Regions from separate parts of the Bradyrhizobium sp. AZCC 1577 genome, predicted to be linked through region 3. Evidence: predicted binding sites of a transcription regulator. Region 3 holds the regulator's gene; each other region holds the start of a gene.
The links. The regulator LexA, encoded in region 3, represses DNA repair genes until DNA is damaged. The targets are predictions, from matches to a motif close to TGTTCNNNNTGTGTTCNG.

Region 1 (7,806 bases), 110 kb from region 3:
TGACGTAGCCGGCGTGCGAGACCGTGACCACCATATCCTCGCGCTGGATCAGGTCCTCGTCCTCGACCTCGCCTTCCTGCTCGACGATCACGGTTTTCCGCGGGGTGGCGAATTCGTCTTTCACCGCGGCAAGTTCGTCCTTGATGATCGCCTGCACGCGCGCGCGCGAGCGCAAGATTTCCAGGTAATCGGCGATTTCCACCGCGAGCTTGTCGAGCTCTTCGGAAATCTCCTCGCGGCCGAGCGCGGTCAGGCGCTGCAGGCGCAGGTCGAGAATGGCCCGGGCCTGCTCCAGCGACAGCCGCGCAGTGCCGTCCGGCGCCATCCGGTGACGGGGGTCGTCGATCAGCGTGATCATCGCTTCGACGTCCTTGGCCGGCCAGTCGCGCGACATCAACGTATCCCGCGCCGTGTTCGGATCGGGCGAAGTTCTGATGACGCGAATGATCTCGTCGATATTCGCAACCGCAATCGCAAGACCGACCAGGATATGGGCGCGGTCGCGCGCCTTGTTGAGCAGGAACTTGGTGCGACGGGTGACTACCTGCTCGCGGAACGCGATGAACAGCGTCAGCAGATCCCTTAAGTTCATCGTCTGCGGGCGGCCGTTATCCAGCGCCAGCATATTGGCCGGGAAGTTCGATTGCAGCGGCGTGAAGCGATAGAGCTGATTCAGAACGACATCGGCCATCGCCTCGCGCTTCAACTCGACGACGACACGGAAGCCGTCGCGGTCGGATTCATCGCGCAGGTCGGCGACACCTTCGATCTTCTTTTCGCGCACCAGTTCGGCGATGCGCTCGACCATGGTGGCCTTGTTTATCTGATAGGGAATTTCAGTGATGATGATCGCTTCGCGATCCTTGCGGATGGTGTCGATCGTGACCTTGCCGCGCATCACGATCGACCCGCGGCCGAGGTGGTAGGCCGAGCGGATGCCCTGGCGGCCGAGGATGATGCCGCCGGTCGGGAAATCCGGCCCCGGAATGATGTTGATGAGATCGTCGATGCCGAGCGCAGGATTGTCGATCAACGCCACGCAGGCGTCGACGACTTCGCCCAGATTGTGCGGCGGGATGTTGGTTGCCATGCCGACGGCGATGCCGCCGGCACCGTTGACCAGCAGGTTCGGGAACCTCGCCGGCAGAACCGACGGCTCCTTCTCGGAATTGTCGTAGTTCGGCTGGAAATCGACAGTGTCCTTGTCGATATCGCCAAGAACTTCCAGTGCGGACCGGGTCAGACGGGCTTCGGTATATCGATAGGCCGCGGGCGGATCGCCGTCGACCGAGCCGAAATTGCCCTGGCCGTCGATCAACGGCACGCGCATGGAGAAATCCTGCGCCATCCGTACCATCGCGTCGTAAATCGACTGGTCGCCGTGCGGATGATATTTACCGATCACGTCACCGACGACGCGCGCGGATTTGACGTACTTCTTGTCCGGCGTGTGCCCCTGCTCGTACATCGAATACAGGATGCGCCGATGCACGGGCTTCAGCCCGTCGCGCGCGTCCGGCAGCGCCCGCGCCACGATCACGCTCATGGCGTAATCGAGGTAGGAGCGTTTCATCTCGTCGAGGATGGAAACGGGGCGAATGTCGGAGTGCTCCGGCGGCTCGCCGGGCTTGTCGTCTTCGTTGTCGGACAAAGGGGAATCCAGTCAGTTCTCAGCTAAGAATCATATAGCGCATCGAGGGTCTGATAACCACCCCGAAGCCGTCAGGAGGAAGCTGTTTTTCCGCTCGTTTTTTCATGGACTTACGAGGATCGGAGACAGCTCTCCCGAGCCCTGCCGGAACCACCGTTTCAGGGCCGGAAGACAGTGTCAAAAACGATGTTCCCACGACAGGCCTAGTGGCCGAAAACCACCGCATGCATGATCCGTCCCGGCAGGAAGGTGAACAAGCCGGCGACGACGAGCGCTCCAAAGAAGATCGACACCATCGCTTTGCGGTGACCGCCGACATTGTGCCGGCGGGCATGCAGGACCGCGAGCGTCAGCATGATCGGCACAAAGATCGACAGCAGATGGATCGGGCTGAACAGCCCGAACATCCGAATCTCATGGATCCAGAGCGAACTGATCGCGACCGCCGCCATCAGCACGACCCAGATCCAGCCGATGGTCCGGTGCGGCAGGGTTCCCTTCGGTGCTGCGAATTGCACGATGCCAAGCGCAAACGCCGCCATGGCTGCGAAGGCATGCAACGGGATCGTCCCGGGCGCCTCTAGCAGCGGTGCGAGGCTCATGGTGGGCGCTCCAGATCCGGTTGGCGTTCAAGGCTGGAGCAGTCTAAGTGAAATACCTCATGCGAATATTAATAGCATGACGGCTGAGCGAGCCGACCGCACACTCGGCGCAACGCGCCCGTAGATAGGTTTTCAGCCGAATGCAGCGGATTCCCGCGGCGGCACATTAGCTGTAATGGCAGGCGTGAACGCCCCCTCTCGCAAGCGAATTTCTTGCTAGCCGATGCGCCGGCCGAAGGCTCGGCTCTAGAACGGGATGTCGTCGTCCATATCGCTGTTGCGGCTGCCCGCTGCGACCGCCCGCCGCGGCGCCGAGCTAGCCGGACCGCTCGAGCCGAAATCACCGGAATCATCGGACCCGAAGCTGCCGCCCCCGCCGCCGCTGCGGCCGTCGAGCATGGTCAGGTTCGAGTTAAAGCCCTGCAGCACGACCTCGGTCGAGTATTTGTCGACCCCGCTCTGGTCGGTCCATTTGCGCGTCTGCAACTGACCCTCGATGTAAACCTTGGCGCCCTTCTTCAGATACTGTTCGGCGACCTTGCAGAGCCCCTCGTTGAAGATCACCACGCGGTGCCACTCGGTCTTTTCCTTGCGCTCGCCGGTGCCTTTGTCGCGCCAGGTCTCCGATGTCGCGATGCTCAGATTGGCGATCGGTCGCCCGTCCTGTGTCCGCCGGATTTCAGGATCCTTGCCGAGGTTTCCGACCAGAATCACCTTGTTCACGCTTCCCGCCATCGCCGCTCTCCACTCGATATCGCCGGCAAAAATCACTGGTTCGGCCGCTTCCGTGCCGGCCGTCTTCAATTCTTGACCTGTCGCTTGTCCGTTTCCGCGTCCGCTCCCGGACATCCGGACCTATACACTGACAGACCCCGCTGACTTGGCGATCCCTCGGCAAGTCGCCGGTTATCCACATATAGCATCGCCTACGTGCGCGTTCCAGCTTTGTTCCGGATAACGCCCTATATGCGCCTGCTGGCGGCTTTGCAATCTCCAAGCGAACCCCGGAAACCCACGGGAGAACCGAAAGAAGCGAAATGGAACCCGAAAGTTCCCGTCTCGGTTCCAATTATACCAGATAAATCATAAGCTTCGTTCCATAAACTTGGTTGGCGCCTGTTGCATCCAGGACACGCCATTTCCGGTCGAGTCGCGCTATAGAATGCTTCAGCGGCGCGGGCGCTCGCGTCACAACAACGCTTCAGGCCTAGCGGGAAGCGGACAAAACTGGGGATAGATCATGAAGAAGTATCTGTTAGCTTCGGTTGCTCTCATTGCGTTCGCTGCACCTGCGGCGGCGGCCGACCTCGCTGCGCGCCCTTACACCAAGGCGCCGCCTGCTCCGGTCGCTGCCGTGTATGATTGGACCGGCTTCTATATCGGTGCCAACGGTGGTTGGGGTTCGGGCCGCAAATGTTGGGACCTCACCGCCGACGCTGGGGGTCCGTTCATTCCGCCCGTGGCCGAAGGCTGCCACGATGCGACTGGCGGCACGGCCGGTGGTCAACTCGGCTACCGCTGGCAGGCCGGCACCTGGGTGTTCGGCGTGGAAGGGCAAGGCAACTGGGCTGACTTCACGGGTTCCAACACAAGTCTGGCCTTTGTCCCTCTCGTCGAGAATGAGTCGAGGATCAACGCGTTCGGGCTGATCACCGGTCAGGTTGGCTATGCCTGGAACAACGTCCTGCTCTACGTAAAGGGCGGTGCTGCGGTGACCAGCGACAAGTACAAGGGGTTCGATGTCGCGACCGGGCTGCTGATCGACAGCGCCAAGGAAACGCGTTGGGGCGGCGTCGTTGGTGCCGGTCTCGAAGTCGGCTTCGCCCCGAACTGGTCGGTTGGCGTCGAGTACAACCACCTGTTCATGGGTGACCGCGACGTCGACTTTGCTGCATCCGGCAACTTTGTTGGTGTTCCGGCCGGCTCGTTTTCGAGGACTAGTAACATCAGCCAGGACGTCGATCTCGTCACGGTCCGCGTCAACTACCGCTGGGGTGGCCCAGTCATCGCGAGGTACTGATCGCAAAGCCAGCGCGGTACTACGGAAAGGCCGGCTTCACGCCGGCCTTTTTGTTTGCGGTGATAACCAGCACTGAAAAGGCCGGCCTTGCGCCGGCCTTTTTGTTTGGTTGTAGACCGGCACACCCGACACCCGGAACGGTTGTATTTCCATGCTTTTGCCGCTGATGTGGTATTTCCGCGACAGCATTTTTCGGGAACTTCGCGCTATATCGCCAAGCAACCTCAAATTGACGGCTGAGGAAAGTTGCGTTGGAGAGCCGCGAAAGGAAAAAGAAAATGAAGAAGATTCTGCTGACCACCACTGGCCTGATCGCGCTTGGGATGGCGCCTGCGATGGCCGCCGATCTCGCTGCTAGGCCCTACACCAAGGCGCCGGCCGCAGCGATTGCGATCAATAACTGGACCGGCTTCTACATCGGTGCGATGGGCGGCTACGCGCAGGAAAACAGCGATGGCATTGGTACGCTCAGCGGCGGCTTCGCCGGCGGCACCGTCGGCTACAATTGGCAGACCGGCCATCTCGTTCTCGGCGTTGAAGCCGATGGCGCCTGGGCTGACGTGGGCGCGACACTGGGCGTTCCCGGCCTAGCTTCGGTTGACTACACGATTCGTTCGATGGGCACCGTTCGCGGCCGCATCGGCTACGCCTTCGATCAGGTCCTGCTCTACGGCACCGGCGGTTACGCATGGTCTGATAACCGCCTGACTGCAACGCTCCTCGGCTTGAGCGCCTCGGACAGCAAATTCCACTCCGGCTGGACTGTCGGTGCCGGTGTCGAAGTCATGTTCGCACCGAAATGGTCGGTCAAGGCTGAGTACCTCTATCGCAGCCTCGAAAGCGCGAACTACTTCACCGGTGCTGTCCCGGGCGGCGTTCCGATCGGAACGATCAATCTCAACAGCGTTCAGGTCGGCGTGAACTACCACTTCTGAGCGCAAAAAACATAAGCCCTTCTGCTAAAGCTGAGGCGCCTCCGTTCCGAGAACCGGAACGGAGGCGCTTCTGTTTGTGAAGTTCGGATCGGAGCTGCTGACTGCTGCTGCCAAAAATATGACAGCACAAACAATCCGTTGATGATTCGCGCGCAGCACTGGAAATTCCCTGCCGTTCTTCCTATGTTCCGACTTTCAATCAACGGCGCCTGATCCCGGTCCCTCGCCGGCAATGCGCGCCCAACGTGGCGCGTGCCTCGCGCCTGGAAATGCCGATATGGATGAAGTGCTAAGGGCGAAGCGCCAACAGAACGCCGGCTCCGCATCGCGTGCGATCACCATACGCGGCGCACGCGAGCACAATCTCAAGAATGTCGATCTCGAGATTCCCCGCGACAAGCTCGTGGTGTTCACCGGCCTCTCCGGCTCCGGCAAATCCTCGCTCGCCTTCGATACCATCTATGCCGAGGGCCAGCGCCGCTACGTCGAATCCCTCTCGGCTTACGCGCGCCAGTTCCTGGAGATGATGCAGAAGCCGGACGTCGACCAGATCGACGGGCTGTCTCCTGCGATCTCGATCGAGCAGAAGACCACGTCGAAGAACCCGCGCTCCACCGTCGGCACCGTCACCGAGATCTACGACTACATGCGCTTGCTATGGGCGCGCGTCGGCGTGCCCTACTCGCCGGCCACGGGATTGCCGATCGAAAGCCAAGTCGTCTCGCAGATGGTCGATCGCGTGCTGGCACTGCCCGAAGGCACTCGGCTCTATCTGCTGGCGCCGGTCGTGCGCGGCCGCAAGGGCGAGTACAAGAAAGAGCTAGCCGAATGGCTCAAGAAGGGTTTTCAGCGCGTCAAGATCGACGGCACTTTCTATGAGCTGTCCGAGGCGCCGGCGCTCGACAAGAAATTCCCGCACGACATCGACGTCGTGGTCGATCGCATCGTGGTCCGTCCCGATCTCGGCCAGCGCCTCGCCGAAAGTTTTGAGACGGCACTGAAGCTCGCCGAGGGGCTCGCCGTGATCGAATATGCCGATGCGCCGGCGGGCGCGCCTGCGGCCGAGGACAAGAAGAAGACCGCCAAGATCCACGACAAGAGCGGGCCGGAGCGGATTCTGTTCTCGGAGAAATTCGCCTGCCCGGTCTCCGGATTCACGATTCCTGAAATCGAGCCGCGGTTGTTCTCGTTCAACAATCCCTATGGCGCCTGCCCTGCCTGCGGCGGCCTCGGCATCGAGCAGCATATCGACGAGGACCTCGTCATTCCCGACAAGGAATTGACCTTACGCAAGGGTGCGATTGCGCCCTGGGCAAAGTCGTCCTCGCCCTACTACATCCAGACGCTGACCGCGCTCGGCAAGTTCTACAAGTTCACGCTCGACACCAAGTGGAAGGACCTGCCGAAGAAGACGCAAGCAGCGCTGCTGCATGGCTCCGGCGACGACGAGATAAAGTTCTCCTACGAGGATGGCGTCCGCTCCTACGATACCAAAAAGCCGTTCGAGGGCGTCATCACCAACCTCGAGCGCCGCTACCGCGAGACCGAGAGCGAATGGGCGCGCGAGGAACTGGCAAAGTATTTCTCCGACATCCCCTGCGAGGCCTGCAAGGGCCATCGGCTCAAGCCCGAGGCGCTCTGCGTCAAGATCGGCGGCAAGCATATCGGCGAGATCTCCGAACTGTCGGTGAAGCGCGCCGGCGAATGGTTCGAAAGCGTGCCGAAGGCGCTCAACGACCAGCAAAACGAGATCGCCGCGCGCGTCTTGAAGGAGATCCGCGAGCGGCTGTCCTTCCTGCTCGACGTCGGCCTGAACTACCTCACGCTCTCCCGCTCTTCCGGCACGCTCTCCGGCGGCGAAAGCCAGCGCATCCGCCTCGCTTCGCAGATCGGCTCCGGGCTGACCGGCGTGCTCTACGTCCTGGACGAGCCCTCGATCGGCCTGCACCAGCGCGACAATGCGCGCCTACTGGAGACGCTGAAGCGGCTGCGCGACCTCGGCAATACCGTGATCGTGGTCGAGCACGACGAGGACGCGATACGTCTAGCGGACTACGTGCTCGACATCGGTCCCGGCGCCGGCATGCATGGCGGCCACATCGTGGCGCAAGGCACGCCCGCCGACATCATGCGGAATCCGAAATCGCTGACCGGCAAATACCTCACCGGCGAGTTGTCGGTGCCGATCCCCGAGCGCCGGCCGCCGAACCATCGCCGCACCATCAAGGTCGTCAACGCCCGCGGCAACAATCTGAAAAACGTCTCGGCGGAAATTCCGTTGGGGCTATTCACCTGCGTTACCGGCGTTTCCGGCGGCGGCAAGTCCACGCTGCTGATCGACACGCTCTACCGTGCCATCGCGCGCAAACTCAACAACGCCAGCGAAGGCGCCGCCCCCCACGACCGCATCGAGGGGCTGGAGCATATCGACAAGATCATCGATATCGATCAGTCGCCGATCGGCCGCACCCCGCGCTCCAACCCTGCAACCTATACCGGCGCCTTCACCCCGATCCGCGAATGGTTTGCCGGCCTGCCCGAAGCCAAGGCGCGCGGCTATGAGCCCGGCCGCTTCTCCTTCAACGTCAAGGGCGGCCG
Region 2 (7,806 bases), 1.5 Mb from region 3:
GCAGTCGGACTCGCGGCGGCACCCTCCCCCGCAAGCGGGAGAGGGAGCACAGTCCCTTTGCGGCTGACCAAATCGGATTCTGCCTCTGATATGCCCCGGAATGACGACTGTATTCGCTTCAACCGCTCTTCATCCTCATCAAGCCAATGAAACCCATCGATCTGGCGAAAGCCCAAGCGCACCGCGCAATACTTCCCACTCCCCTCCTCCAGCGTGTTCTGGGCAAAGCTGTAGGACACGTCGATCTCGCGGACCTCGACGCCGTTCTTGCGGGCGTCGCCGACGATCTGTGCGGGGGCGTAAAAGCCCATCGGCTGCGAATTGAGCAGGCCGCAGCAGAACGCATCCGGATGATAATGCTTCAGCCATGACGAGACGTAGACGAGTTGCGCAAAACTTGCGGCGTGGCTTTCCGGAAAGCCGTAAGAGCCAAAACCCTTGATCTGGTCAAAGCAGCTTTGGGCGAATTCCGGGTCGTAGCCGCGCGCGATCATGTTGTTGATCAGCTTGGCCTCGAATTTGCCGATGGTGCCGACGTTACGAAACGTCGCCATCGCGCGGCGCAAGCCGTTGGCTTCCTCGGGCGTGAATTTTGCGGCCTCGATCGCGATCCGCATCGCCTGTTCCTGGAACAGCGGCACGCCAAGCGTCTTGTGAAGCACACGGTACAGTTCGTCCGAAGGGCCGTGCTCGGGCGCCGGCGAGGGATAGCTCACCTTTTCCTGGCCGTTTCGCCGCCGCAAATAGGGATGCACCATGTCGCCCTGGATCGGGCCCGGCCGCACGATCGCGACTTCGATAACGAGGTCGTAGAAGGTGCGCGGCTTCAGGCGCGGCAGCATGTTCATCTGCGCGCGGCTCTCGACCTGGAACACGCCGAGGGATTCGCCCCGCTGCAGCATTTGATAAACGTCGTCGTCATCCTGCGACTTGATGTCGGCCAGCTCGTAACGGCGCCCCTTGTGGTCGGCGATCAGATCAAAGCTCTTGCGGATGCAGGTCAGCATGCCCAGCGCCAGCACGTCGACCTTCATCATGCTGAGCGCGTCGACGTCGTCCTTGTCCCATTCGATGAAGGTGCGGTCGTCCATCGCGGCGTTGCCGATCGGCACATAGGTGTCGAGCCTATCCTGCGTCAGCACGTAGCCACCGACATGCTGAGACAGATGGCGGGGGAATTCGATCAGCTCGGAGGCCAGCGCTACCGCGAGTTCGACCATCGCATTTTGGGGATCCAGCCCGGCCTGGCGGACCTGCATCTCGTTGAGGCCCTTGCCCCAGCTTCCCCACACGGTGTCGGCGAGGGCTGCGGTAACGTCCTCGGTCAGCCCCAGCGCCTTGCCGACGTCGCGGATCGCGCTGCGCGGGCGATAGTGGATGACGGTCGCAATGATCGCGGCGCGGTGGCGGCCGTAGCGGCGGTAGACATATTGCATCACCTCCTCGCGCCGCGAATGCTCGAAATCGACGTCGATGTCGGGCGGCTCCAGCCGCTCCTTGGAAATGAAGCGCTCGAACAGCAGGTCGACCTTGGTCGGATCGACCGAGGTAATGCCGAGCACGTAGCAGACGGCGGAGTTGGCCGCCGATCCCCGGCCCTGGCACAGGATGTTCTGGCTACGCGCGTAGCGGACGATGTCGTGCACGGTGAGAAAATAATGCGCGTATTTCAGCTCGGCGATCAGATCGAGCTCCTTGCGCAAGGTGGCACGCAGCTTGTCGTCGATTACGCCACCGAAATATTTGTCGACACCGGCCCAGGTCAGGTCTTCCAGGTGCTGTTGCGCAGTCTTGCCTGGCGGTACCGGCTCGTCCGGATACTGGTATTTGAGCTGGTCGAGCGAAAACGAAATGCGTTTCGCAAAACGCATGGTTTCCGCAATCGCCTCGGGCAGATCGCAAAACAGCCGTGCCATTTCATTGACAGGCTTGAGATAGCGTTCGGCATTGGCCTCGAGCCGCCTGCCGATCGCATCGATCGTGGTTTTTTCTCGGATACAGGTCAGTACGTCCTGCAGCGGCCGACGCGCGGGATGGTGGTACAGCACTTCATTGGTCGCCAACAGCGGCACCTTTGCCGCGAGCGCCAAGCGATGCAGCTGCGCCAGCCGGCGCCTGTCGTCACCACGGTAAAGCAGGCTTGCGGCGAGCCACACGCCATCGGCATCAGAGTTCTTCAGGCGCTCCAGCGTTGCCTGCGCGCTCGCCACGTCAAAGCGATGCGGCAGCGCCAGCACCAGAAGCTGACCCTCGGCGAAATCGAGGAGGTCGTCGAATTTCAGGTGGCATTCGCCCTTTTCGATCCGCGTGATGTCGTCGCCGCGTTTGCCGCGGGTGAGTAACTGGCAGAGCCGGCCGTAAGCCGCGCGATCGCGCGGATAGACCAGAATGTCAGGCGTGCCGTCGATGAAGACGAGCCGCGCGCCGATCAGGAGCTTTGGCTTATGCGTGACGGCAGGGTTGTCGAGCTCGCTCCAGGCGCGCACCACGCCGGCCAGCGTGTTGTGGTCGGCGATGCCGATCACGGGAATACCAAGCTCGCTCGCCTGATGCACATAGGCGCGCGGGTCCGAGCCGCCGCGCAGGAACGAAAAATTGGTGGTGATGCCGATTTCGGCATAGTCGGGCACAGGATTTTTCATGCGAACAATCCATGCACGAACCATCTGATAGAAGCGGGCTCGCCCTCCGCATCCGCCGGTTCGCTCTCATAGAGGCCGTCGCGAAAGATCCAGAAACGCAGGCCCGCTTCATCCTCGATGCGGAAATAATCCCGCGTCGGGCCACCGCCGTTTGGCTTCCACCACTCCATCGCGATGCGTTCGGGCCCCTCCACCCGCACCACCGCGTGCGTGACGCGCCGCCAGGTGAATTGATGCGGCGGGCCGTCGGGCACGGTTGCGAACGGCACTTTTATCGGCTCCGGCTTGTCGAACAGGCGCAACGGGCGCAGCGGCGGCTCGCCCTCGATACGCTCGGGCCAGGCCGCCTGGGCGGCTGCCGCCAGATGATGCTGCGCTGGCACGGACAGCACCGCGCGTTCGGGAATATGCGTATCCTCCGGCATATGCACGACGACGCGTTTTCCGCCGATGCGCGCGGCGATGCGGTCGATCAGCGCGGACAATTCGTCATTGTCATGGACATTGGCATCGAGATCGCGCTGCTGCTGCACCACGATTTCGGTGCGGCTGGCGGAGAGACGAATGAGATCGAAACCGAAGCCGGGGTCGAGGGGATCGTTGAGCGCATCGAGCCGCTCGCGGAACAGGCGGTCGATCACTTCAGCTTTTGTCACCGGACGCCCGGTATCGACCGAGATCGTGCGCACCGCGCCGTCGGTGCGGAAGAAGCTCGCCTCCAACCGCCGCGCGCCCTTGCCCTGCTTGTCCATCGCCGTAACCAGCATTTGAGCGAGCGCGGACAGGTTCATCGCGATCACGGTGCCGGTCGTGACCGGTTCGGGAAAGCGTTTCTCGACGATATAATCCGGCGGCGGTTTGCGCGGGCTGATCGGCGCATCGCCCTGCCCCAGCGCCTGCTGCAACAGCGTCGTGAAGGGCGCACCGAACCTCGCCGTGATTTCGTGGCGTCCTCGCGAGGCGACATCGCCGATGGTCTTCAACCCAGCACGGCGCAGGCCGGCGGTGATGGCATCACCGGCGCCGAGCGCAGATACCGGCAACGGACTGACGGCCTCCGCCTCCTCGCCCTCGGCAATGATTTTTCCGGAAGTCTGGCGCGTCAGCGTGCGGGCGCAGATCGAGGTGCTCGCGATCGCGGCGCTGACGGCAAAGCCGCGGCGGCTCAGTGCGCCGCTGACGATCTGCAGCAACGCACGCTCGCCGCCGAACAGATGGGCGCAGCCGGTGATGTCGAGGAACAAGCCGTACGGCGGATCGAGCGCCACCAGCGGGGTGAAGCGGTCGCACCAGTCGGCGATGTCTTCGAGCGTTTTGCGATCGGCGACTTCATCCGCGTCGAACACTGTCAGCTCGGGACAGATCGCGCGCGCATTGGCGAGCGGCAGGCCGATCGAGAGGCCGGCCTGGACAGCGGCCTCGTCGAGGGAATGGATCAGGATGGCATTGTGCTGCTTGGCAACGACGACGGAGGGGTACTTCACCTCTCCCGCTTGCGGGGGTCGAGACGAGCGAAGCTCGCTCTGAGGTCGGATCGCATCGCAAGATGCGATCCGGGTGGGAGCTCTCTCCATACGAACAGTGTCACTCGCGGCGAGACCCCCACCCCAACCCTCCCCCGCAAGCGGGAGAGGGAGCCGACTGTTCGTGTCGTGAGAGATATCAACCGGGGCGGCGGTGCCGTTCCCTCCCCCCTTGCGGGGGAGGGTTAGGGAGAGGGGTAAGCCACGAGCACTGCCGTTGCCGCCACCCCTCTCCCCCGCCCTCCCCCGCAAGGGGGGAGGGAGCCCACTGTTCGTGTGGTTAGAGATTTCGCTTGAAACCGCTTGGCAATTTTCAGCTTGCGCGGCGCTGGCCGGCGAAAGCTTGCGCTTGATGCGGTCGATGGGCAGGCGTGGCAGCCAGAGGCTGAGGATACGCCGACGGTTCTCTGAATAGGCACTCATCACAATTCCATTCCATGATCCAGCGGCCGACCGGGCCATGACGGTTACGAACGAGTTGCGCGTCGAACACCGGCGCGCCCCAGGCGGCGCTCCAAGGCGCCGCAGGCTTTGGAGCCGCCGCAGGCTTTGGAGGCGCGCCCGGCGGCGAATGCGCCGCGCGCACGATCCATCGGGTCTCCGCGGTCGAGGGGCGCGGCTCCGCCGCCACCCGCAGCAGCAATGCGGTGACGCCGGAGGCTGCTGCGGCCAGCGTGAGCTTGCGGCTGGCGACGAGATCGAGCTGACGCGCCTGCCCCCAGACTTCCAGCACGACGGCGCCGAGCGCGTCGCAGGCCAGCGCGTCGGCGGCGGTCCGCAGCGCAGCGTCAGTGTCGGTGGCGCGCACGGTGACGAGCAATCGCGGATCGAGCCCGAGTTCGGCGAGCCCGCTCATCGACAGCGCGCCCGATTCAATTTCCGAAAAATCCTGCCGTACCCAGACCAGCGGCCGGCGCGGCGACACCCTTCCCGCCAGCCCTGCGATGAAGCCGGTTGCGGTCGCGCTCTGGTGTCCCTCGGCGAACACTTCATGCACCGCCGCGAGCGCAAGCCCGCCGTGCAGCACAGCATCTGCCGCCTTATGGCCAAGCGTAATCTTGTTGAGGTCATGCGCATCGCCATGCGCCTCCAGGCGCTCGATGCTTCCGCGCAAACTCGCAAGCGTGCTTGTGCGTGCGGTGCTCATCCGCCGTTCCTTCAGAAAATTGGCCTTTACCGCTTTTTCCCTAAGTGAACGCGCGGCTGGCTCATTTGTTCATGATATGTTCTAATATAAAGCTAACAGCGCCGGCAGAGTCAATCGAGATCGACGCTTTGGCGATTCATGAGCGGAATCAAAGGGATTCGCGGGCCCCTCCAGACGACCGCAAAGCCGTTGCGCGGGGATGCGGGCAGAGAGTGTGGAGTAAGCACATGCACCACATCATCCTAGATAGCCAAACTGATTTTGATGGCTGGCGTAAAGCGGCCCGCGCGCTGGCGCTGAATGACGTGAAACCGTCCGACGTGAGCTGGCGCGTGGCTGATGATGCGCCCGAACTGTTCGCACCGACCGCGCCGCCGCTCGAGCCGCCACAGGGCACCTTCAACGTGCCGGCCAGGTTCGTCGAACTGGCGGAGGTTGCCATCCTGCACCGCAACCCCGAGCGCTTCGCCCTGCTCTATCGCCTGCTATGGCGGTTGCGAACGCATCACGATCTGCTTGAACTCACGACCGATCCTGACGTGGCCGAGATCACCGCGATGGCCAAGGCCGTGCGCCGCGACGAGCACAGGATGCATGTCCTTGTCCGCTTCCGCGAAATAGGCCGCGAGCAGAAATCGCACTTCGTCGCCTGGTTCGAGCCGGAGCACCACATCGTCGAACTGGCCGCCCCGTTCTTCGCACGCCGTTTCGCCGACATGCCCTGGTCGATCCTGACGCCAGATCTGTGCGCGCATTGGGACGGCCATGTCGTCTCGTTCACGCCGGGCGTCAGCAGAAGCGAAGCCCCCAGCGCCGACCGGCTGGAGGAAACCTGGCGGCGCTATTCAGCCAGCATCTTCAACCCGGCGCGGCTGACGGTAAAGACGAGGAACCTGCAAGAGGGTTCAATAATTAAGCCTGCAGTCAAGCGTGCGGAACGCGACGCTACGGAACCACACCAGGCGCCAAAACGGCCGGAGCCGCCCATGGTGCGCAGAAGAGTTCAGGACGACATCGAGACGCTGCGCGAAGAAGCCGCCGATTGCCGCGCCTGTCATCTTTACAAGAATGCCACCCAGACCGTGTTCGGCGAAGGCCGGCAAACCGCGCGGATCATGCTGGTTGGCGAGCAGCCCGGCGACAAGGAAGACCTCGCCGGCAAACCGTTCGTCGGGCCCGCGGGGCAAATGCTCGACCGCGCGCTGGAAGAAGCCGGCATCGACCGCCGCACGGTCTACGTCACCAATGCGGTCAAGCATTTCAAGTTCGTGCCGCGCGGAAAAATCCGCCTGCACCAGAAGCCGAACACGCCGGAGATCAAGGCCTGCCGGCAGTGGTACGAGCGCGAGCTGGCCGCGATCAAACCCGATCTGGTGGTGGCAATGGGCGCAACCGCAGCGCAAAGCGTGTTCGGGAAAATTACGCCGATCAACAAGAACCGCGGCCGCGCGATCGATCTCGACGACGGCACCACGGCGCTGGTGACGGTGCACCCGTCCTATCTGCTGCGATTGCCGGACGCCGACGCCAAGGCGCGCGAATACCGGCGCTTCGTCCAGGACCTCAAAATCGCCGCCGATGTGCTGCGAAAATCGGCACATGCGGCCTGAATTCCGCCAATCCGATAGTCGCAATTTCTGGTGAAACATAACGGGAAAAATTGACAATCCCGCCTGCAACTATTAATTGATAGAGAACACGATCGCATTCTCAAGGGAATGTGGGACGTCTGCTCACGCGATGATGCTCCCACATGGTCGACGCGCTGCGCGGTTCCCTACCTCCAGCCCCGGCGCCGTGCAGCGCGCGACCCTCTTCATTCAAGAACCTCTTAGCGTTGCACCGCATGGCTGAAGCGACGTTCCCCGGATGCTGCGCAGCGCGCCGCACTTGCGGCGTGGTGCGCTGCTGATCCGGGGTCCACCGCTTGTGGGTCCCGGCTCTGCGGCGCAGCGTTACACGCTGCACCGCGTCCGGGACATGCGATAGCGCTTCGAAAAGGCCGTCATACGTTTAGCCTCTCGCCACGGCCTCCAGTTCAGCAATATCGAACTTGACCATCTTCAGCATGGCCTCGGCAACGCGCTTGGCTTTCGCGGGATCGGGATCGTTCATCAATTCGCCGAGCCGTCTGGGCGCGATCTGCCAGGATAGGCCCCAGCGGTCCTGCAGCCAGCCGCATTGTTCGATCTTGCCGCCCTCCCTCAAAGCGTCCCACAAATGGTCGATCTCGGCCTGCGTGTCGCATTCAACCATGATCGAAAAACTGTGGTTGAACGGGTCGAGGGGCCCCGCCTCGATCGCCATGTAGCGCTGGTCGCCCAGGGTAAAGGCCGCGATCTTGACGCTGCCGGGCGGGCCGCTCGGGCTCTCGGCAGGCAGCGACGAGACCCACTGGACTGATGAGCCGCGGATCAGCGAGGTGTAGAAGCCGATCGCGGCCTCCATATCCTTTTCGAACCAGAGATGCTGTGTGACCCTCATCGACGCTGCC
Region 3 (7,806 bases):
ACGCGCGCCTTGACGATGCGTTTTCGCTACCCGCCGTGGGCAGCAGCAAGTAGCCCGCATGAGCGGAGCGACATGCGGGAAACAACCCCGGATATCGCGGAGCCTGTCATCACTCCGCGAGCGCCCTTGCGCTCGTCGCTGGCCGCGCATTCGCGCGACCCGTTGGCTCATCCGGGCTACAAGGCTCGCAAGCGGAAGCCGGCTTCGCGACCGGCGTGAGGGCTCAGTTCGGCACCGCACGCTTCGCGGCCGTGACCGCATTTGCATTCACGGTGCCGCCGCGCAGCAGGCTGAACGCGGCGTTGAGCGCCTTGTCGTCCTTGTCGTTCGGCGGGACGTAGGCTTGCGAGCCGGTCTGCTCGGCGCCGTCGGCGGAGAGGTGGCCGCGCATCGAGGCTTCGCCCTTGAGTTCGGCGCGGCCCTTCATTTCATCCGGCACGTCCTGCAGCACCTCGACATCGGGCGCGATGCCCTGGGCCTGGATCGAGCGGCCCGACGGCGTGAAGTAGCGCGCCGTGGTCAGCGCCAGCGCGCCGTTGCCCTGCCCGAGCGGAATGATGGTCTGCACCGAGCCCTTGCCGAAGGTGCGCGTGCCGATCAGCGTGGCGCGCTTGTGGTCGCGCAAGGCTCCCGCCACGATCTCGGACGCCGAAGCCGAGCCGCCGTTGATCAGCACGACCAGCGGCTTGCCCTTGGTGATGTCGCCGCCGCGCGCGGTGAAGCGCTGGGTTTCCTCCGAAGTGCGGCCGCGCGTCGAGACCACCTCGCCCCGGTTCATGAAGGTGCTCGACACCGACACCGCCTGGTCGAGCAAGCCGCCGGGATTGTTGCGGAGGTCGACGATATAGCCCGCGAGTTTTTCCGACGGAATTTCCTTCGAGATGCTGGCGATCGCCTTCTTCAAGCCGTCGGTGGTCTGCTCGTTGAAACGGGTGATCCTGATGTAACCGATGTCGCCGCCGTCGGTCTTGAAACGGACCGGCCGCACCCGGATGATCTCGCGCACGATGGCAACGTCGATCGGCGCGGCGGCCCCCTTGCGCACGACCTTGAGGCGGATCTTGCTGTTGGCGGGGCCCTTCATCCGGCCCACCGCCTGTTCGAGGGTCATGCCCTGGATGACCTCGTCGTCGATTTGGGTGATCACGTCGCCTGACAGCATGCCGGCCTTGGCCGCGGGCGTATCGTCGATTGGCGTGACCACCTTGACGAGGCCGTCTTCCATCGTCACCTCGATGCCGAGCCCACCGAATTCGCCATGGGTGGTCTCCTGCATGTCGCTCCAGCCCTTCTCATTCATGTAGCGCGAATGAGGATCGAGCGCGGAGATCATGCCGTTGATGGCGCCTTCCATCAGCTTGGAATCGTCCGGCTTCTCGACGTAGCTGGTCTTGATGCGCTCGAACACGTTGCCGAACAGATTGAGCTGGGCGTAGGCGTCGGAACGGGCCGCGGCCTTTGCCGCCGCCACCAAATGCGCGCCTTGAGGTCCGATCACGAGAGCGGTCAGACACGCGCCCGTCACCGTGCCGAGAAGAAAGGCAAAATTCCTGCGCATCGTGGGGCGTCCCTCTATCTCTACGGACGCCCACCATCCCTGTGAATCGGCGCCCCTGTCCCGGCCCCGCCAACTCACAATGGCTTTTTGGTCGGATCAAGGCACGCCGACCGGGGGCAATACTGTCGCTTTCAGATTTTGAATGAAATCATCACGTTAGATGGAGAGTTCGTCATGCCCGGGCTTGCCGGCGTCTGCTACTTTGCGGCGCCTTCGGCGGATTTGGCCTTTGACTTCGCTGCCGGCGCCTTGGCCGCCGCTTTCGGCGGTGCGCTGTCGCCGCGCATCGTCCCCCAAGGGTCCGAATTCTTCTGCTGCTCGGGGATGTTGCCGAGCGACCTCCGGTAGGCCCGCTCGGCCTCCTTTTCCGCCGCTTTTTCCGAGGGCGTCTTGTCCTTCTCGGTCTCGCCGTATGCGGGAGGACGGGCTTGTTGGCCCCAGGCGGGGCCGGCCAATAATGCGATCACGGCGACGGCGCCCAGGATTCTGCCAACGGTTTGCATGCGACTACTCCCTGAAAATTGGCCCCAAGAAACTGGCCCAAAGCCTTAGCACAGCCTGCGTACGGGCTTAAGCGCCGGATTGGGCTGCGACGCAAATCGCCGTGGCCGTTGCCGAGGCCGGTCCGGTTTTGTAAACGACTGCCATGAATTCGCCGCCAGCGCCCCATTCCGTCGATGCCTTGCTGTTCGACCTCGGCCGTGTCGTGCTCGACATCAGTTTCGATCAGGTAATGACGTGCTGGGCAGGGCATGCCGGCTGCGCGCCTGCCGACCTCGCCGGACGCTTTGTGATGGACGACAGTTTCAAGCACCACGAGACCGGTCGGATCGACGATGCGGCGTTCTTTGCGAGCCTGCGCCGGTCGCTCGGCATCGGCATCACCGACGCGCAGTTCCTGGAAGGCTGGAACGCGATCTTCACCGGCGAAATGCCCGGAATCTCGCCGCTCCTGGCGCGTGCCGCAGAACGCCTGCCGCTCTATGCTTTTTCCAACACCAATCCGGCCCATGTCACGCATTTTTCGCAGGCCTATGCGGATGTGCTCGGCCATTTCCGTCAGATATACCTGTCCTCCAGCATCGGTTTGCGCAAACCCGACGCCGAAGCCTATGATCATGTGGTAAAAGCGATCGGCGTGCCGGCGTCGCGGATCCTGTTCTTCGACGACTCGGCTGCCAATATCGAAGGTGCGCGGGCGCGCGGCCTTTCTGCCATCCACGTGACATCGACGGATGACGTGGCGAGGGCACTGACCGCACTTGGAATTTGAGGGAGGTCTGCCCGTGGCGTTGATGCCGGTTGCCGATGCATTGTCTGCCATCCTCGCGGGCGCCGATCCCCTGCCCGAAGAAATGGTGGCGCTCGATGAGGCGTATCACCGCATTCTCGCACGCGACGTCGCCGCGCGGCGGACGCAACCGCCGCAAGCGATGTCGGCGATGGACGGCTATGCGGTGCGCGCAGCTGACGCCGCCGATGTCAGCGCGCGGCTAAAGGTGATCGGCGAGGTCGCCGCCGGCCGCCCGTTCGAGCGGAAGGTCGGCCCGGGGGAAGCGGTGCGGATCTTTACCGGCGGCGTGATTCCCGATGGCGCCGACGCTGTCATCATCCAGGAAGACACTGGCGTCGAGGGCGATCATATCACCATCACGGAAGCTGCCGTTCCGGGGCGGCATATCCGCGCCGCGGGCGTTGATTTCCGCGAAGGCGACGTCCTCCTCAAACGCGGGCGCCGCCTCACCGACCGCGACCTCTCGCTCGCCGCCGGCATGAACTACCCGGAGCTTGCGGTGCACCGCCGCCCGAAAGTTGCGATGCTGGCGACCGGCGACGAGCTGGTGATGCCGGGCGCAAGCCCCAGCCCCGGCCAGATCGTCTATTCCAACGGCTACGGCTTGCGGGCACTGGCGCGGGCCGAAGGGGCAGAAATCATCGACCTCGGGATCGCCGCCGACACCGTCGCCGCGACCACGGACGGCATCCGCCGTGCCCGCAAGGCCGACGCGGACATCCTGATCACCCTGGGCGGCGCGTCGGTCGGCGACCACGACCTCGTCAAGCGGTCGCTGGAAGCCGAGGGCGTCGCCATCGCATTCTGGCGGATCGCGATGCGGCCGGGCAAGCCGATGATGCACGGCAGGCTGGGCGCGATGCGGGTGATCGGCCTGCCAGGCAATCCCGTCTCCTCGTATGTCTGCGGCTTCCTGTTCCTGGTGCCGCTGATTCGCGCCTTATCGGGCCGCGATACCATCCATCACCGGCGCGAAAGCGCGCTGCTCGGCCGCGACCTCGCCGCCAATGATCAGCGCGAAGACTATCTTCGCGCCCGCCTCGAAGCGCGCGACGACGGCACGCTGGTTGCCGTGCCGGTGAACCATCAGGACTCGTCGCTATCGGGGAATCTCGCTGCGGCACGTGCACTTGTGATACGTCCGCCGTTCGCGCCGGCTGCCGCAAAGGGATCGCGTTGCGAGCTGCTCCGGCTGCCGGAATGACGCCTGAACGGTGTTCCCCCAGCACCTTGGGCCGGAACCGCAATGCGTTCACCTGAAATTAAGTGGTTGCGGAACACATATCGAACATATAGTGTCCGTTCATGATTTGTTTCGACTGCTAGTGTCTTAGATCGGGAGTTTGGGGACTCCACGATCCGGGCCCTGAAGATTCGGAACGAGACGACGCCAACCCGGGGGATTGCTCGCGATGCTTACGCGCAAACAGTATGAACTTCTGCGTTTCATCAATGAACGGCTGAAAGAGGCCGGCGTGCCGCCCTCCTTCGACGAGATGAAGGACGCGCTCGATCTGCGTTCGAAATCCGGAATCCACCGCCTCATCACCGCACTGGAGGAGCGTGGCTTCATCCGTCGCCTGCCCAACCGCGCCCGCGCCATCGAAGTCATCAAGCTGCCCGAGCTCGCAGCCGCCGCCAACAGCCGCCGCGGCTTCACGCCGAGCGTGATCGAGGGTACGCTCGGCAAACGCACAGTGAGCGCGCCGGCCGCCGAGGACGACGGCAATCGCCCGGTGGCCGTGCCTGTCATGGGCCGGATTGCCGCCGGTACGCCGATCGAGGCGCTGCAGACCCGCAGCCACACCATCAGCGTACCGCCGGACATGCTCGGCTCCGGCGAACATTACGCGCTCGAAGTGCGCGGCGATTCCATGGTGGACGCGGGCATTCTCGACGGCGACATGGCGCTGATCCAACGCAACGAGACCGCCGACACCGGCGACATCGTCGTGGCGCTGATCGACGAGGAGGAAGCCACGCTGAAGCGCTTCCGCCGCCGCGGCGCCTCGATCGCGCTCGAGCCCGCCAACACCGCCTATGAAGTCCGCATCCTGCCGCCGAACCGGGTCCGGATTCAGGGCAAGCTGATCGGGCTCTACCGCAAATACTGACCCGTTATGCCGTCCGGGCCGTGACGGAAAAGAGCCTCGGCCCGCGGCCGGGGTTTTTTGTTGCGCGTTTGGAACCAACGCCCGTTAGCGCGTTTGTGAATGTGGCGCAGTGCGCCAGTCGCAGAATTGCCCAGAAACGAGAAAAGGCTCTGCGCCATGTCCACTCTGATAGAGGCCTGTGCCTCCTTCTAGACACGGGTCAGCTATCTCAAACGAGGGAGCCATCCGATGTGTGACTATAGCCTGCATGCTGTGGCTACGCGGCCTGCCGAGGTCGGCGAGACGCTGATCACCACGACATTCCGCGGTACATCGACCCGCGGCTTTGCGTCGGAACGCGAGCCTGCAGTGGCGGTCTGCATGCTTCCCGGCACCGAACTGGCGTTCGCTGAGGACGTCAAATACGACAACCGGTGGATCTGGACTCGAACCACCGACTGGCGGGTCGGCAAGTTCAATCAAATCGACCCCCATATCTCCGACCGTCACCATGACGCGATCGAATTTCCCGACGGAAGCCATGTGCTGGTGACGCAGCTTTGCGAAGGCCAGCGCGCGACCGTGCTGCAATTGCCGGTGGTCCAGACCGGTGGCGAACGCGCGCCGAAGGTGACGGAAGCGCGTCCGGCCGAATCGATCGTGACCGGATAAACGCCCACGCGCATATGATCCGCCGGCCCAGGCCGGCGGATCAGGGTGGTACATTTTTCAGAGCTCGGCACCGCAGGGGGGCAGTCGGTGGTCAACAAGGTAACGTGGCAAAAAGCCGGGCGCGTCACTGAGCCCGGGCGGTACATGTTCAGGTACGGCTGGCTCACCATCACGGCCGAGGATCTCGCAATCTGGCAGCAATTTCCCGACGCATCGTTCACGCTGGTCGCTCTGCCGTCGGCGCCCGACGCGCCCGAGGAATTCCATCTCGGCGCGTTCGAAATTCCAGCCAAACCCACAGTCGACGAGCACTGACGCCCGTCTACTCCTCCGCCTGAAGGTCTGCCTCGGCCGGCGTGGCATCGACGCTGCGCGGTGGCACGACGCGCGGCGCCAGCACGGTGGTGTCGGCCTCACTCTCGTCGGCTATGGCCGGCGACCAAGGCCGGTCGATCCCCCTCGGCTTGACCGCCTCGACGGCAAATCCCTCGCGGCCACGCCGCAACGCCATCGCGCCCTGGCGCCGGAGCCGTTCGGCGCCGATGACGGAAGCACCGCATGCCGCCGGGGCCTGCCGCAGCGTCACAATGATTGCCGCGCGCTCGCAATCGTCCGAAAACGCCTCGGGCCTGAGCGCCTGTGCGATCAGGCCGCCGCCGACGGCTTGCACCACGCAGCCAAGATCGTCGCATGAGACGCCTGACGTGAGCGAGGCGTCAGCCGCCGTTCGTGCGTCCGCATCCGCCGCCAGCCACTCCTTCAAGAGGAAGACGTCTCGAGACCCCTTGGCCGCGTGCATCAAATGCAGCCGGCCATCCTGGCCGCGCACCCCGACATTGCGCCCGTCGGCGGAAATCAGGATATCCGGCTGCGGCGCCCTCGCCGCCCACAGCGCCGCTGATAGTACCAGCGCCGCTCCCGACCAGCGCAGCGGCGTGCGCAACAGGCCGAGCAGGATGATGCCGAGGCTCGCCGCAATCAGCGGTCCGATGCCGAAGGCCGGCACCCGGCCGACCGCGCCGGGTAACGCCGCGACCCATTGCGTCACCGCAATCATCCAGTCGATGCCGAGGCCCATGGCCGCCCAGAACAGTCGATCGAAGCCGAACGGCATCGCGACGAGGCCAAGCAGGCCCGCCGGCATCACCAGCGCGGAGACCACCGGCATCGCCGCGAGGTTGGCCAGCACGCCGTAAGGCGTGACCCGGTGAAAGTGAAAGGCGGCGTAAGGCATGGTCGCAAGCCCCGCCACCAACGAGGCCAGCAACAGCATGGTGACTTCGCGGCCGCCCCACAGCGCCACGCGCGCCGTTGCGGTATGATCCGCCGTCGCGAACAGGCGCGGCATGCCGATCTGCACCAGCGCCACCAGCCCCAGGGTCGCCGCAAACGACATCTGGAAACTCGGATGTACCAGCGCTTCCGGCGCGACCGAGAGCACGATCAGGGCGGCGACCGCGAGCGTGCGAAACGTAATCGCGCGGCGATCGACCATGACCGCGATCAGCACCACGGCCGTCATGAAGAACGATCTTTGCGTCGCGACCTCGGCGCCCGACAGCAGCAGATAGAACGCGGCGGCAACGAGGGCTGCCGCCGCCGACCACTTCTTTATGGGCTGGCCGACCGTGAGCACAGGGAACAGCGCCAACAGCGCCCGCACCGCAAAGAACACGACGCCGGCGACGACGGCCATGTGATAGCCGGAGATCGACAGCACATGGCCGAGACCGGAGATGAACATCGCATCGTTCACCGGCGGTGAGATCGCATCGCGCCGCCCGGTCAACAGGGCGGTCGCAATCGCGCGCTTGTCGCCTTCCAGCGTGGTCCTGATCCGCGCATCGATCGTATCGCGCAGGCCTTGCATCACAGCCGAATAGCGCAGGCGGAGCCCGCCGCCCGCGGCTGGCGGCTCGGTGGTCTTGATCGCGCCCATCACGAAGCCGGAGGCCCCGATGCCGGCGAAAAACATGTCGCGGCTGAAATCGTAGCTACCCGGCCGCACCGGCGAAAGCGGCGGCAACAGCCGCGCCTTCAGCTCGACGAAGCTCCCAACTGGCGGCGCCGTGCCCTTCCTTACCGACAGCCGCACCCGCTCCAGCTTCGTCGTTCCGCGCGCGCTTTCCATGGTGACGACGCGAAGGACAAAACGGTCGGTGCGCTCGCGGATGTCGCGAGTCTCGACA

Region 1: a site for LexA is predicted at 5,382-5,399, ahead of uvrA (excinuclease ABC subunit UvrA). Genes of this name have one in related genera too.
Region 2: a site for LexA is predicted at 5,379-5,396, ahead of V1278_RS28490 (ImuA family protein). Genes of this name have one in related genera too.

What each region holds. Positions count from the first base shown of each region.
Region 1 covers NZ_JAZHRQ010000001.1:4,562,311-4,570,116, reverse strand. The annotation lists gene gyrA (DNA gyrase subunit A) at 1-1,651, opposite strand, end outside; gene V1278_RS21620 (DUF2306 domain-containing protein) at 1,855-2,253, opposite strand; gene V1278_RS21615 (single-stranded DNA-binding protein) at 2,500-2,988, opposite strand; gene V1278_RS21610 (outer membrane protein) at 3,494-4,273, shown strand; gene V1278_RS21605 (outer membrane protein) at 4,552-5,208, shown strand; gene uvrA (excinuclease ABC subunit UvrA) at 5,486-7,806, shown strand, end outside.
Region 2 covers NZ_JAZHRQ010000001.1:5,982,158-5,989,963, forward strand. The annotation lists gene V1278_RS28480 (error-prone DNA polymerase) at 1-2,642, opposite strand, end outside; gene V1278_RS28485 (Y-family DNA polymerase) at 2,639-4,216, opposite strand; gene V1278_RS28490 (ImuA family protein) at 4,479-5,312, opposite strand; gene V1278_RS28495 (UdgX family uracil-DNA binding protein) at 5,540-6,922, shown strand; gene V1278_RS28500 (VOC family protein) at 7,326-7,796, opposite strand.
Region 3 covers NZ_JAZHRQ010000001.1:4,455,966-4,463,771, reverse strand. The annotation lists gene V1278_RS21100 (S41 family peptidase) at 224-1,558, opposite strand; gene V1278_RS21095 (hypothetical protein) at 1,756-2,061, opposite strand; gene V1278_RS21090 (HAD-IA family hydrolase) at 2,205-2,831, shown strand; gene V1278_RS21085 (molybdopterin molybdotransferase MoeA) at 2,845-4,056, shown strand; gene lexA (transcriptional repressor LexA) at 4,265-4,966, shown strand; gene V1278_RS21075 (hypothetical protein) at 5,195-5,617, shown strand; gene V1278_RS21070 (hypothetical protein) at 5,663-5,932, shown strand; gene V1278_RS21065 (ComEC/Rec2 family competence protein) at 5,940-7,806, opposite strand, start outside.